2 regions of the Micromonospora sp. NPDC049204 genome follow, and region 1 is predicted to be linked to the other one. Evidence: riboswitches for the same ligand, from Rfam matches in the RefSeq annotation. Region 1 holds a riboswitch; the other holds the start of a gene.
What was found. Region 1 has a riboswitch for S-adenosylmethionine ahead of AB0A90_RS27970 (aminotransferase class V-fold PLP-dependent enzyme). Riboswitches for the same ligand answer to the same signal wherever they lie in the genome.

Region 1 (7,051 bases):
GGCTGGCGTACCTGATCTCGCACAAGGTGCTCGGCAACCCGCAACCGGTCTTCGCGCCGATCTCCGCGGTCGGCACCCTCGCCGCGTCGGTCGGTCAGCGGTTCCGCCGGACCATCGAGCTGATCGCCGGGGTGGGGATCGGGGTGGCCATCGGCGACTTCCTGATCTACCTGCTCGGCACCGGGGCCTGGCAGCTCGGCCTGGTGGTCACCGTCGCGATCCTGTTCACCATCTTCGCCGGGGCGAGCGTCGCCATCGTCATCCAGGCGGCGGCCACGGCGGTGCTGATCGTGACGCTGAGCCCGTCAACCCAGAATCTGGAGATCCCTCGCTTCGTGGACGCCTTCCTCGGTGGCGGGATCGCGCTCCTGGTGACCGCCGTGCTGCTGCCGCTGAATCCGCTCCGGGTGATCAACCGGGCCGCCCGGCCGGCGCTGGACCTGCTCGCCGCCCAGCTCGACGCCACCGCGGACGGATTGCGCAACCGGGACCGCGCCGGCGTCCAACGGGCCCTGGACCGGCTGCGCAACAACAAGGAGGAACTGGCCACGTTGGCCGAGGCGATCGAGGGGGCGAAGGAGACCGCGACCCTCTCGCCGGCCCGCTGGCACCGCCGCAGCGAGCTGATCCACTATGCGGAGGCGGCCGACCCGATCGACCGGGCGATGCGCAACACCGGCACGCTGATCCGCCGGTCCGTCACGTTGATCGAGGACGACGAGCCGGTACCCGATCCGATGCCGGACGCGATGGGCCACCTCGCCGAGTCGGTCCGGCTGCTCAAACACGAGTTCGCCGCCGGCGAGGAACCGGAGAAGGCCCGGGAGCGGTCGCTGCGCGCGGTCAGCGAGGCGGGTCGGGCGTACGGCGCCGGCGTCGGCTTCTCCGGCAGCGTGGTCGTCGCTCAGATCCGGACCACCGCCAGCGACCTGCTGGTGGCCTCCGGGATCGAACAGGAGGAGGCGAACCGGTGGATCCGCACCGCCTTCGGGGAGCAGGAGCGGCCGGTCGGTGAGCCGGCCGAGCCGGGCGAGGCGCCGAAACCGCCGACCGCCCCGCCCGTCGGCTGACCGCGGCCGCGCTCCTCAGCCCAACTCGGCGAGCGCCGCGAGCAGCCGGTCCACCTGCTCGACGGTGCTGCCCAGGCCGAGGCTGGCGCGCAACGCCGTGGGCGGGAGGTCCCGTCGGCCGGTACGCCCCGCCGCCTCGGCGAGCAGCCGCCGGGCCAGCGGGTGGGCACAGAACAACCCGTCGCGCACGCCGATCCGGTGCGTGCTGGCCAGTCGCGCGGCCACGTCGGCGGAGTCCCAGCCGGCGACCACGAACGAGACGATGCCGACCCGCGGCGCGGCCGGGCCGAAGGTGCGCAGCTCCACCACGTGCGGCAGCGCCTCGATGCCGGTCCGCAGTCGTGCCAGCAGCGCCTGCTCGTGGGCGGCCAGCGCGTCCCGGTCGGCCGCGCCGAGCGCCGCGCACACGGCCGCCAGCGCGACCGCGCCGAGCAGGTTCGGGGTGCCACCCTCGTGCCGGGCCGGACCGGTTGCCCAGGTCACGTCGTGGGTGGCCGGGCCGACGTGGCTGGTGGCGCCCCCACCCGCCAGGTACGGCGGGGCGGCGTCCAGCCAGTCCGCCCGGCCGATCAGCACACCCGCACCGAACGGCGCGTACAGCTTGTGGCCGGACACGGCCAGGTAGTCGGCGTCCAGCGCCAACAGGTCGACCGGGGCGTGCGGGGCGAGTTGTGCGGCATCGAGCACGATCCGGGCACCGTGCCGGTGCGCCACCCGGGCCAGCTCGGCGACCGGCCACCGCTCACCTGTCACGTTGCTCGCACCCGTCACCGCGACCAGCACCGGCAGTGCCGGACTGCTGCCCCGGCGCAGCTCGGTGAGGGCGGCGGCGAGGTCGCGTACCGCCCCGGCGGGATCGGCCGGCACCGGCAGCCGTACCGAACCGCGGGGCCAGGGCAGCAGGTTGGCGTGGTGCTCGCCCGCGAAGGTGACCACCGTGGTGCCGGCCGGCAGCGACCGCGCCAGCAGGTTGAGCGCGTCAGTGGTGTTGCGGGTGAAGATCACGTGATCGTCTGCCCGGGCGTTGAAGAAGTCACCGATCGTCTGCCGGGCCTGCTCGTACGCGAGGGTGCAGCGCCGCGACAGCGCGCCCGCGCCGCGATGCACGCTGGCGTACCAGGGCAGCAGTTCGGCCACCGCGTCGGCGGCGGCCCGCGCGCAGGGTGCGCTCGCCGCGTAGTCCAGGTTGATCTCACCGGGCACGCCGAGGACGTCCAGCGGCACCGACGCGGGCGCGACGGTGGGCAGGGTGGGCAGCGAGGGAACGAGGGTGACGGGCACGCCGGAACCTCCGGGGTCAGGGACCCCGGGTGCGGCATCGGGACGGGGTCCGCGCTTGCCCAGCACACCGATCGGGCTGGGCCCGGTCATCACCCGGGGCACCCCACCGCGAACTCGACGAGGGTTGCCGGCCAGCAAGCCGGGGCTGAACGCTGGCACTCGTGACCTGCGGGCAGCATAGCGGCAACCGATGCGACCGGACCAGCCGGCGGCGGATGGCTACGCTGACCGCATGGCCGACACCCCGCCCGGTACGCCCCTGCCGTCGCCGCCCGCGCCCGTGGCTCCGTCCGTCGGCGGAGCGCCCCGGATGCCGCTGCGCCGGCTGGGCTGGCGGCGGTTCTTGGCGTTGGCCGGGGTGGTGCTGCTCATCGCCGCCTGCGCGGTGTTCATGGTCTTCAGGCTCGGCCAGTCGCTCGGCGCGCAGGCACTGCTGATCGGGGTGGCCGCCGCCATCCTGCCGGTGCCGGTGCTGGTCGCCTGCTTCCTCTGGCTGGACCGGTACGAACCGGAGCCGTTGAAGTATCTGATCTTCTGCTTCGCCTGGGGAGCATTCGTCTCCACCGCCGCCTCGCTCACGGTCAACGAATTCGCCGCCAACCGGTTCGCCGCCTGGGGGCTGCCCGACGCGCTCACCGGCGTGCTGGTGGCGCCGTTCATCGAGGAGTTGACCAAGGCGCTGGGCCCGATCCTGCTGCTGGTGTTCCGGCGACGGGAGTGGTCCGGGATCACCGACGGCCTGGTCTACTGCGGGCTGTCCGCGGTCGGCTTCGCCATGGTGGAGAACATCCTCTACCTGGGTGGGCTGGGCTACGCGTCCGGAGCCGACCGGTACGGTCCGGTGACCGGCGTCAACCAGGTCATCTCGATCTTCATCCTGCGGATCCTGCTGTTCGGGTTCGCCCATCCGCTCTTCACCTCGATGACCGGTGTGGGGCTGGGCATCGCGGCGCGGACGGCCGACCGGCGGGTCCGGGTGCTCGCCCCGATCGCCGGCCTGCTGCTGGCGATGATGTTGCACGGCACGTGGAACCTGCTGCCCACGCTTACCCAGGCCACCGGCGAGGCGTTGATCATGCTGTACGGCTTCCTGGGCCTGATGGTGCCGGTCTTCTTCGGCATGGTGGGTTTCGCGGTGTGGTTGCGCGCCTGGGAGGGGCGGCTCACCGAGCGGACCCTGCCGGACTACGTCCGCGCCGGTTGGCTGAGCCCACCCGAGGTGGCGGCGCTGAGCAGCCTCGGCCGGCGGCACGCGGCCCGCAGTTGGGCGCGGCGGGTGGCCGGCGACGCCGGGGTGCGGGCGATGCGCGGCTACCAGTCCGCCGCCACCCGACTGGCCCTGCTGCGCGACGGCTCGCTGCGCGGCCTGGACCGCAAGCCCGCCGACCAGGAACGGACCGCGCGGGAGGAGCGGGAGCTGCTGGACGCGATGAACGCGTACCGGTCGTTCTTCGTCGGCCGGGACCCGCAGGCCCCGACGGGGGTCTGGGACGGCAGCCGCTACCACCTGCGCTTCCCGGACGGTACGCAGCGGCCGGTGGAAGCGCCGGACGACCCGGTGGTGCCGATCCCGGTGGTGCTGGCCCCCGCGCCACCGCCTCCGGTGGGCTACGCCCCGCCCGGTTGGCCCGGCCCGCGCTCGGCGGCGCCGTGGCCCACGGGACACCCCTGACGGCAGGCGCCCCCGGCCGGCGGCCTCACGTCATCAGCGAGGTGAGGAAGTCACCGAAGCCCTGGAACATCGCCATCAGCGCACCACCGATGGCCTTGAAGATCTGCGCGGCGCCGTCCGGCCGGAAGGCCATGAAGTAGATCAGGAACGCAACACTGCCCCAGGTCAACAGCTTCTTCACGAATACTGGCATCGTCCCTCCCCAGGGCCACGGTCGCCGGATGGCTTCCCGTCGTGCGGCCGGGCAAACGATGCGCGGCGCGGCCTGCTGGCCGGGGGAGGTGCGTCAGAGGTAGAGGCCGGTGGGGTCGTTCTCGATCCGCTCGGCGGCCACCGCGTGCACGTCGCGCTCCCGCAGCAGCACGTACCCGCGGCCGTGCAGCTCGACCTCGGAGCGGTCGTCGGGGTCGAAGAGCACCCGGTCGCCGGACACGATGGCGCGCACGTTCGGCCCCACCCCGACCGCCGTGGCCCAGGCGAGGCGCTTACCGACCTGGGCCGTCGCCGGGATGACGATGCCGGCGGTGGAACGGCGCTCGCCCTCGCTGCCCTCCATCCGCACCAGCACTCGATCGTGCAGCAGGCGGATCGGCAGGCCGGCGTCCAGATCATTGTCCGCGGTCACGCCGCAGACGCTACCGTGTGGCCGACGACGGGTCCGCCGGTGGTTACGCCGGTGGTGGTCGGGGCATTGTGTGGCGGAACTGCCCTACGGTGTCCGGAACGGACGTATGCTGTCCGACCTGTCGCTGTGGGCGGGCCGGTTTAACTGCCAGGAGGTGCGCTTGAGCCGCTTCGAGCGGGTACGCGGGCGGCTTCGTCGCGCCTACCAGTCACGACAGGAGTCGGCCCCCGCCGACGAGGGCATTTCGCCCGACGAGTTGGGTGACGTGTCGGACGCCGCACGGGTGGCGTCGCCTGCCGTGCCGGGGCCGACCGCACCGCCGACGGCCTCGGTCTTCGGCGCGGAACCTCCGGTGGACCTGCACAGCTCGACCTCCAGCCGGGACGACGCCGACGTCCCGCACGGGCTGCGGATCGCCGCCGCCTGGTGCTGGCGGCTGATCGTGATCGGTGTGGTGGCCTGGGCCCTGCTCAGGATCGTCAGCACCGTCAAGATCGTGATCATTCCGCTGGCCATCGCGCTGCTGCTCTCCGCGCTGCTCGCGCCGGCGGTGGGCTGGCTGCTGCGGGCTCGGCTGCCCCGGTCGCTGGCGACGGCGGTGGTGCTGGTCGGCGGTCTCGCCGCGGTGATCGGCACGCTGACGCTCGTGGTGAACGAGTTCATCCGAGGTGTGCCCGAGCTGAGCGAGAAGTCCTCGGAGGGCGTCCGGCAGATCCAGAACTGGCTGAAGACGGGCCCACTGCACCTCTCCGACACGCAGCTCGACCGCTACATCGACGAGGCGCAGGCCTGGATCAACGACAACACCTCCAAGTTCACCAGCGGCGCCCTGAGCACCGCCGCCACCCTGGCCGAGGTGCTGACCGGCACGCTTCTGGTGCTCTTCGCGACGTTCTTCTTCCTGCGCGACGGCAACCGGATCTGGCGCTTCCTGGTCCGGCTGCTGCCGGTGGCCGCCCGGTGGAAGGTCGACGACGCGGGCCGCGCCTCCTGGCACACGCTCGGCGCCTACGTGCGCGCGACAGTCCTGGTGGCCTTCATCGACGCGGTCGGCATCGGCATCTTCCTGGTCGTCTTCGACATCCCGTTCGCCTTCCCGCTGGCCGCGCTCGTCTTCCTCGGCGCGTTCATCCCGATCGTCGGCGCGGCGCTCTCCGGTGGCGTGGCGGTGCTGGTGGCACTCGTCGACAGCGGCCCGGGTATCGCGTTGATCATCCTCGGAGCAGTGATCCTCGTGCAGCAGGTGGAGGGCCACATCCTCCAACCGCTGATCATGGGACGAGCGGTCGCCCTCCACCCGCTCGCGGTGATCATCGGCATCGCCGCGGGTGTCGTACTCGCCGGCATCACCGGAGCGCTGGTCTCCGTGCCGCTCATCGCGGTGCTGAACACCGGGGTCCGCCGGCTCGCCGCCCGCAGGGTCCCGGACACCCCGCCCGACGCGGTGGTCGTCGCCTCCCAGGCACCCTGACCCCGCGCCGTCCCAAGATCACGCACGATCGTGGAAACAGTGGCCTCCCCGCTCGGGGAGGCCACTGTTTCCTTGTTGTAGCGCGATCTTGACGGCGCGGCGTGGCGTGGCGCGGCTGGGTCAGGACTTGGCGAGGCGTTGCAGGGCGCCTCGGGCCACCTCGGGGCGGGTCGTGTACCAGAACGGCGGCAGCGAGCGGCGCAGGAACGGCCCGTAGCCACGGGCCGTCTCCAGCCGGGAGTCGAGCACCGCGACCACGCCCCGGTCGCCGGTCGCCCGGATCAGCCGGCCCACACCCTGAGCCAGCCGGACCGCCGCGATCGGCACGCTGACCGCCGAGAAGCCGGAACCACCGCCCGCGTCCACGGCCGCGGCACGGGCCGCCGCCAACGGCTCGTCCGGGCGCGGGAACGGCAGCCGGTCGATGACGACGAGCTGGCAGGCGTCACCCGGCACGTCCACGCCCTGCCAGAGCGACATCACGCCGAACAGGCAGCTCGCCCGCTCCTCCCGGAACCGGCGGACCAGCAACGGCAGCGCCTCCTCGCCCTGCAACAGCACCGGCAGGTCGGTCCGCGCGCGCAGCAGCTCCGCCGCCTGCTGCGCGGCCCGCCGAGAGGAGAAAAGCCCGAGAGTACGACCACCGAGCGCCTCGACCAGCCCGAGTAGCTCCTCCCCGGCGGCGTCGGGCAGCCCGGAGACGCTGGGGCGGGGCAGGTGCGCGGCGACGTACAGGATCCCCTGCCGGGCGTAGTCGAACGGCGAACCAACGTCGAGTGAGCGCCAACCGGGACCCTCGGTCGCCGGTACGACAGCACTCGGGGCGGCGTCGCCGGCGAGCCGACGGCCCGGTGACTCGGCGACCGGGCGACCCGTGCCGGTGCGGGCAGCCAGTGCGGCGGCGGCGGGGGTCGGCGGGGCGGGCGGCGGGG
Region 2 (7,051 bases), on a different contig from region 1:
CACTCCCGGACGGGCCGCACGACCTGCTGCGGGAGGTGCGGCTGTGCCTCACCGCTCGGGCGGCGCTCGCCATCGGCGACCGGCCCACCATGGAGCGCGTCGCCACCGCGCTCCGGCCGGCCGCCGCCGAACTGGCCGCCGGCAGCGGGATGGTCACCGCCGGCCCGGTGGCGGGGCACCTCGCCGAGTTGGCCAGCGCTCTGGGTCGCGACGAGGAGGCCGCCGGGCACCGCCGTACCGCCCGCGCGCTCACCGCGCGCGCCCGCGCCGACGACCCGACCTGAGCGCGCGGCGGCGCGGGCGTCACATTCGAGATCGTTCCGGTGGTGAGCAGCGCCGACACCCGAGAGGCCGTAGCGCCCTATCTCGACGGAGGCTGACTGGTGTCGAAGGCCAGGGTGTACTCCAGGACATAGGAGTGGCCGCCGTCGTCGGACTGGATGATCTCGAAGGTTCCCACGATCCCGGTGAGGTCACCGGAGCCCGTTCCCGGGACGACGCGGATCGCGAGGTGCTCACCGTGGCTGCCGGGTGCGCTGTGTTGGAGGACGAACGAGCCTTTGCGGCCGTCGAGTTCGCCGGTGAATCGCTCCACTGCGACATAAGCAGCGGGGCTGCCCTCGATGTCGGCCACCGACAGCATGGTCACCGTACTGCTGCCGGCCAGGCCACCCTGGAAGGTCTTGGTGATCCGCACCTGGCCAAGCGCGGCCCCCGGGCCTTCGTCGAGCACCTCCGGCTCGAATGAGGTGAGTTCAAACGTTCCGTCAGCCTTCGCGCTCATCTCGCGCCCCCTCTCCGCTTGATCGCATTCATCGTGAGCAGCCTTGCAGACGGCACCGACATCCCCGGGCTACCCGGCGACTTGCCGGTTTCCGCTGGAACCAGCCGGCGAGTGCGGTCAGATTGAAGCACCGGCGCGTCCACCGTCGCGCCAACGATCGAGGGGGTACGCGTGGAGGTGCTCGTCCTGATCGTGGTGCTGGGCGGCACCGTCCTGATCGGCACCACCCTCGGTGGTCGGTACCGGGTCGCGCCGCCGGTTCTGCTCATCGCGTTCGGGGTGCTGCTCGGGCTCACGCCGCCGCTGTCCGAGGTGACCCTGGAACCGGACCTGGTGCTGCTGATCTTCCTGCCGGCGATCCTGTACCGGGAGAGCCTCACCATCAGCCTGCGGGAGATCCGTGCCAACCTGCCGGTGATCGGGCTGCTCGCGGTGGTGCTCGTGGTGCTCACCATGGTGACGGTGTCGTTCACCGCGCAGGCGTTCGGCGTGAACCCGGCCGCCGCCTGGGTGCTCGGCGCGGTCCTCGCGCCGACCGACGCCGCCGCGGTCACCGGCCTGGCCAAACGGTTGCCCCGCAAGCTCCTCACCACCCTGCACGCGGAGAGCCTGATCAACGACGGCACCGCACTTGTGGTCTTCGCGGTGGCGGTGGGTCTGCTCAGTCAGAGCGCCAAGCCGGGTGTGCTGGGCATCAGCGAGGAGTTCGTCGGCGCCAGCGTCGGTGGCGTGGTCGCCGGTCTGCTGGTGGGGGCGGCCGTGGTGCTGATCCGCAAGCGGCTCGACGATCCGCTGCGCGAGGGCGCGCTGAGCGTGTTGACACCGTTCGGGGCCTTCCTGCTGGCCGACTCGGTGCACGCCAGCGGCGTACTGGCGGTGGTGGTCGCCGGGCTGGTGCTGGCCTACGCCGGCCCACGGGTGATCCGCGCCCGATCCCGGGTGCTCGCGTACGCGTTCTGGGACCTGACCACGTTCCTGATCAACGGCGGGCTGTTCGTCCTGCTCGGCACGCAGATACCCCGGGCGGTGCGGGGCATCACCAGCACCTCGCCCGAGCGGGCGCTGGTGATCGTGCTGGTGGTCACGGTGGTCGTCGTGGCCACCCGGCTGGTCTTCATCTACCTCACCGCGCAGTCGGCGCGGCTGCGGCGTCGCCGGATGATGGACGAGGACTCAGGTCCGCCCAGTTGGCGGGTGGGGACCGTCGCCGGCTGGTCCGGTTTCCGGGGGGCGGTGTCGCTCGCCGCCGCCCTGGCCGTCCCGACGATGACGGTCTCCGGTCGGCCGGTGGTCGAACGAGACCTGATCATCTTCGTCACCGCGTTGGTGATCGTGCTGATCATGCTGGTTCAGGGCACCACCCTGCCGCTCGTGGTGCGCTGGGCGGGGCTGGTCGGTGACCCGGAACGCGTCGACGAGACCCGGCATGCCCGGCGGCGGGCCACCGAGGCGGGTCTGGCCGCCCTACCGCAGGTCGCCGCCGAGGTCGGTGCCCGCGAGGAGTCGGTACGCCGGTTGCAGGCCGAGTACCAGCGGCACCTGGCGGACGTCAACGAGACCGGAGGGAACAGCGCCGAGGAACGTCGCCTGGAACATCGCCTGCGCCTCGGGGTCCTCGCGCACAAGCGGCGGGAGGTCACCCGACTGCGCGACAACCGGGAGATCGACGACCTGGTCTTGCAGGAACTCCAGGCCGCGCTGGACAACGAGGAGATCCGGTTGCTGGGGCGCGGGCCCAACGACTGATCGGCCGCCTCGTCAGAGCACCTGCGCGAGGAACCGGCGCAGCCGAGGATGCTCGGCCCGTTCGAAGATCGCCTCGGGCGGGCCGGCCTCCAACACCACGCCCCGGTCCATGAAGGCGACGGTGTCGGCGACCTGCCGGGCGAAGCCCATCTCATGGGTGACCACCACCATGGTCATGCCCGCGGCGGACAGGTCGGCCATCACCCCGAGGACACCCTTGACCAACTCCGGGTCGAGCGCCGAGGTGGCCTCGTCGAAGAGCATCACCTCCGGCCGCAGGGCCAGCGCCCGGGCGATCGCCACGCGTTGCTGCTGACCGCCGGAGAGCTGCGCCGGTCGTGCGTCGGCCTTGCCGGCCAATCCCACCAGGTCCAACTGGTTCCGCGCGACGGTTTCCGCCTCATCCTCGCCGAGCTTGCGGAGCCGGCGCAGCGCGAGGGTGACGTTGCGCAGCACGCTCATGTGCGGGAAGAGGTTGAACTGCTGGAAGACCATGCCCACCCGCTGCCGCAGCGCGTCCGGGTCGTCGCCCAGCACGCTGCGCCCGTCCAGCAGCACGTCGCCGTGGTCCGGCTCGATCAGTCGGTTGATGGTGCGCAGCAGCGTCGACTTGCCCGACCCGGACGGGCCGATCACGCAGGCCGTCGCGCCGCGCGGCACCGTGAGGTCGACGCCGCGCAGCACCCGGTTCGGTCCGAAGGCAAGGTGCACGTCGCGTACGTCGAGGCTGACCGAGGTGGTCGTGTCGGTGGTCATCACCGGTGTCCTTCCGTCGCGGCGTACGCCGAAGCGGTGTCGTCGTCCTCGTCTGTCGGTGCGGTCGCCGGCCGGCCGTTGCGCAGCCGCCGGTCGATCCAGTTGACGACGTGCGTCAGTGGGACGGTCAACACCAGGTAACAGAGCCCGGCCAGCAGCAGCGCCGACTCGTTTCCGGTGGTGGCGGCGTAGTCCTGCCCGATCCGGAACAGCTCCCGTTGACTGGCCACCAGGCCGAGGAAGTAGACCAGGCTGGAGTCCTTGATCAGGGCGATGAGCTGATTCACCCAGGCCGGCAACACCCGCCGGATGCCCTGCGGGATGATCACCAGCCGCATCGCGTCGGTCCAGGAGAAGCCGAGGGCGCGGGCGCCCTCCAGTTGGGCGGCCTCCACCGACTGGATGCCGGACCGGAAGATCTCCCCGATGTACGCGGCCGCGATCAGCGACAGCGCCAGGATGCCCAACGGGTAGGGGTCCGGTCCCCAGACCTGCATGCCCAGCGGCGCCAGCCCGACGCCGATCAGCAGGATCGTCGCCGCGGCCGGAAGTCCTCGGAACACGTCGGTGTAGACCCGCGCCGGCCAGCGCAGCCAACGGCTGCGCGAGATGCCGGCGACGGCCAACAGCAGGCCCAGCACCGAGCCGAGCAGGGCGGCGGAGACCGCCAGGATCAGTGTGTTGGGCAACCCGACGGTCAGCATCTCGGGCAGCGCCTCGCGCATCGCGTCGATGTCGAAGAAGGTCTCCCACAGCGTGCTCAACGGATCCATCGGTCGCCTCTCCTACCGCCCTGCTCGCTCGTCACCGGGTCAGGACGCGGCCGACGCGGACGCCGACGGCACGGCCGACGCGGACGCCGACGGCTTCGACGACGTGCCCGACGCGGTCGGTGCCGACACGGTGCCGCTGCCCGGCGTGAAGTCCGCCGGGATCGGCCGACCGGGGTAGTACTGCGCCTGCAACCTGCTCCAGGTGCCGTCCGCGATGACCTCGTCGAGGCCCTTGTTCAGCGCCTCGCGCAGCTTGTCGCTGCCCTTGGCCACGGCGTACGCGGTCGGCGCCGGGCTGAGCTGCTTGGCCGCCACGGTGATCTTGCCGGTGCTGTCGGCGGCCGACTTCTCGCCGATTTCGGCCGGAGCGATCCACGCGTCGGCGGTGCCGGCCTTGAGCTGGTTGATCGCACCGTTGTAGTCCGGCACCCGGACCGGGTCGAGCTGCTGACCGGTGGCGTAGTCGTCCTGCACAGTGCCCTGCACCACCACGACCCGCTTGCCGGCGAGCTGGTCGAAGCCGGTGATCGGCGAGCCGGCCGGCACGTCCAGGCCGAAGTAGCCGAAGTCGTAGCCGTTGCCGAAGTCGACGGTCTTCTTGCGCGCCTCGGTGATGGTGATCGAGGAGCTGCCCACGTCGAACTTGTGGTTGTTGACCTGGGACAGCAGCGCGGAGAAGTCGGTGCCGACGAACTCGACAGTGAGGCCGAGCCTGCCGGCCACGGCGGTCAGCAGGTCGTTGTCGAAGCCGGTGAACCTGCCGTCCTTGAGGTACACGTTCGGCGGGGCGTCGGTCAGCGTGCCGGCCCGCAGCACGCCCGGCTGCGCCAGGCCGTACGGGTTGGCGGTGGCGTCGGACGAGGTGTCGTCGCCGCAGGCGGTGAGAGCGGTGGCGGCCAGGATCGTGGCCGCGCCCAGGGCTGCGGCACGGGTCAGGGCAGGAAGGATTCGCACGGGTGTCTCCGAAAGGGGTCATGTCTCGGCGGGCACGGACGTGTGCCGCCGACGGTGCGCCCGATGGGCGTACCGCTGGAAAGGCTCGGAAAAAGAGAGGTGTGCTAGTTAGTGCCGAGGGCCGCGTCGACACGCGGCGCTGCACATTCGCATCATGTCCACGTGCCGCCGCCGGGTCAGTGCCGGCGTGGGCTGACCGGCGCGGAGTTGCGCGACATCGGTCGGTGGGGCGGTGCTGAGGATGCGCATGGGTCTCCCGGGTCTGTGCTGACCTGGGTGCCAGGCCACGCTTGCACCGACGTCGTGCCGGTGCCTGGTCTTCACCCGGGGCACCCCACCGCGGAGGAGGGTTGCCGGCCAGCGAGCCGGGGCTTCGCGCTGGCACTCATGACCTGCAGCGAGGCTAGCAGCACGCACGGGTGGATCGTCCAGTCGTTATGACCACGCTCACCGTGCGCGGAGGATGCTCGGCCCGCAGGTCAACCGGCGTGCACGTGCGGCCGGCGACACGGGTCGGGTTCCTGGCGGCGCAGGATCTCCCGGGTCACCGAGGCGATCGCGCCCTGCCCGAACGCCAGGTAGCGCAGGAAGTTGCGGGCCGGGCCGCCCTCGCTCCACTCGAAGTAGATGTGCGGTCGCCGCCCGGTGCGGTCGCGGATCTCCAGCAGCAGGACGGCGAGCGCGTTGGGCACCGAGGAGCTGGTCAGACTGAGCACCGCGAAGCTGTCGTCGGCCAGGCCGCCGCGTACCAGCAACTCGGTCTGGAAGTCCGACGGGTCGGTGACGTGCACCTCGACGAAGATCACGTCGCTGTCGTCGGGGAAGTCGTTGTCCGCCATCGTCTGTGCCAACTTCGCGCGGTACTCGGCCTCGTCGTGCCGGTCGGGCTCGTGGGCGACGAGCCGGATTCGCCGTCCGGCGCGTTCGTCGATCATCCGGGTGGCGACCGGATCCAGCTCGATCCGGTCCACCCGCAGCTCGTAGGCCCGAGACACCCGGGACAGCACCGAGACCACGATGATCCCGCCGATGAAACAGGCCGCGATCTTGACGCCGTCGGGGCGTTCCACCACGTTCGCCAGGGTGGTGTAGACGAAGACCACCGCGATGACGCCGAACGCGACGGTGCGACCGCGCTGACGCCGCCGGGCCGCCGCGAGCGTCACCGCCGTCGCCGCGGACGTGATCAACACCAGCACACCTGTTGCGTACGCGCCGCCCTGCGCGTCCACGCTGGCATCGAAGACGACCGTGATCAGGAAGGCCACCGTGGTGAAGACCAGCACGAGCGGCCGGACGGCCCGCGCCCAGGCCGGTGCCATGCCGTAGCGGGGCAGGTAACGGGGGACGAGGTTGAGCAGTCCGGCCATCGCGGACGCCCCCGCGAACCACAGGATCCCGATGGTGGACAGGTCGTAGACGGTGCCGAACACCTCCCCGAGGTGCTGGTGCGCCAGGTAGGCCAGCGCCCGGCCGTTCGCCGGCCCGCCCGGCCGGAAGTCCTCCGCCGGGATCAGGATGGTGGTCGTCACGCTGCTGGTGATCAGGAAGACACTCATGATCACCGCGGCGGTGGTGAGCAGCCGGCGCGCGCCGCGGATCCGGCCCAACGGTCGATCCTCGGAGTCCTGTGGGTCGCCCCGTACGCTCGGCATCACGGCCACCCCGGTCTCGAAGCCGGACAGGCCCAACGCCAGTTTCGGAAAGACCAGCAGCGACAACCCGACCACCAGCCAGGGATCGCCGTGCCCGGTGGTCAGCATGGTCGTCCAGTCCCCGACGGCGCTCGGGTGCGTCACCACCCGCCACAGCGCGTCGACCACCACCACCGCGTTCAGCGCCAGGTAGGCCGCCACCAGCACGACGGCGATGCCGATGGCCTCGGTGAATCCCTTGAGGAACACCGCGCCCAACAGGGCCACCAGCAGCAGCGTGACAAGTACCTCGTGCCCCTTGAACCCGTCCGGCCAGAACGGGTTCTCGTCGATGTGCGCGGTCGCGTCGGCGGCCGACAGGGTGATGGTGATGATGAAGTCGG

Region 2: it holds a riboswitch for S-adenosylmethionine, as region 1 does, so the genes downstream of both, AB0A90_RS12955 (ABC transporter substrate-binding protein) here and AB0A90_RS27970 (aminotransferase class V-fold PLP-dependent enzyme) in region 1, are expected to answer to the same signal.

The regions. Positions count from the first base shown of each region.
Region 1 covers NZ_JBEZDC010000018.1:20,687-27,737, forward strand. The annotation lists gene AB0A90_RS27965 (FUSC family protein) at 1-1,070, shown strand, start outside; gene AB0A90_RS27970 (aminotransferase class V-fold PLP-dependent enzyme) at 1,086-2,351, opposite strand; SAM riboswitch class IV at 2,398-2,518, opposite strand; gene AB0A90_RS27975 (PrsW family intramembrane metalloprotease) at 2,542-4,023, shown strand; gene AB0A90_RS27980 (hypothetical protein) at 4,049-4,216, opposite strand; gene AB0A90_RS27985 (co-chaperone GroES) at 4,310-4,648, opposite strand; gene AB0A90_RS27990 (AI-2E family transporter) at 4,755-6,119, shown strand; gene AB0A90_RS27995 (ATP-dependent DNA helicase) at 6,240-7,051, opposite strand, start outside.
Region 2 covers NZ_JBEZDC010000005.1:328,566-335,616, reverse strand. The annotation lists gene AB0A90_RS12980 (BTAD domain-containing putative transcriptional regulator) at 1-284, shown strand, start outside; gene AB0A90_RS12975 (DUF3224 domain-containing protein) at 362-784, opposite strand; gene AB0A90_RS12970 (Na+/H+ antiporter) at 956-2,530, shown strand; gene AB0A90_RS12965 (amino acid ABC transporter ATP-binding protein) at 2,543-3,286, opposite strand; gene AB0A90_RS12960 (amino acid ABC transporter permease) at 3,286-4,059, opposite strand; gene AB0A90_RS12955 (ABC transporter substrate-binding protein) at 4,099-5,013, opposite strand; SAM riboswitch class IV at 5,295-5,406, opposite strand; gene AB0A90_RS12950 (amino acid transporter) at 5,493-7,051, opposite strand, start outside.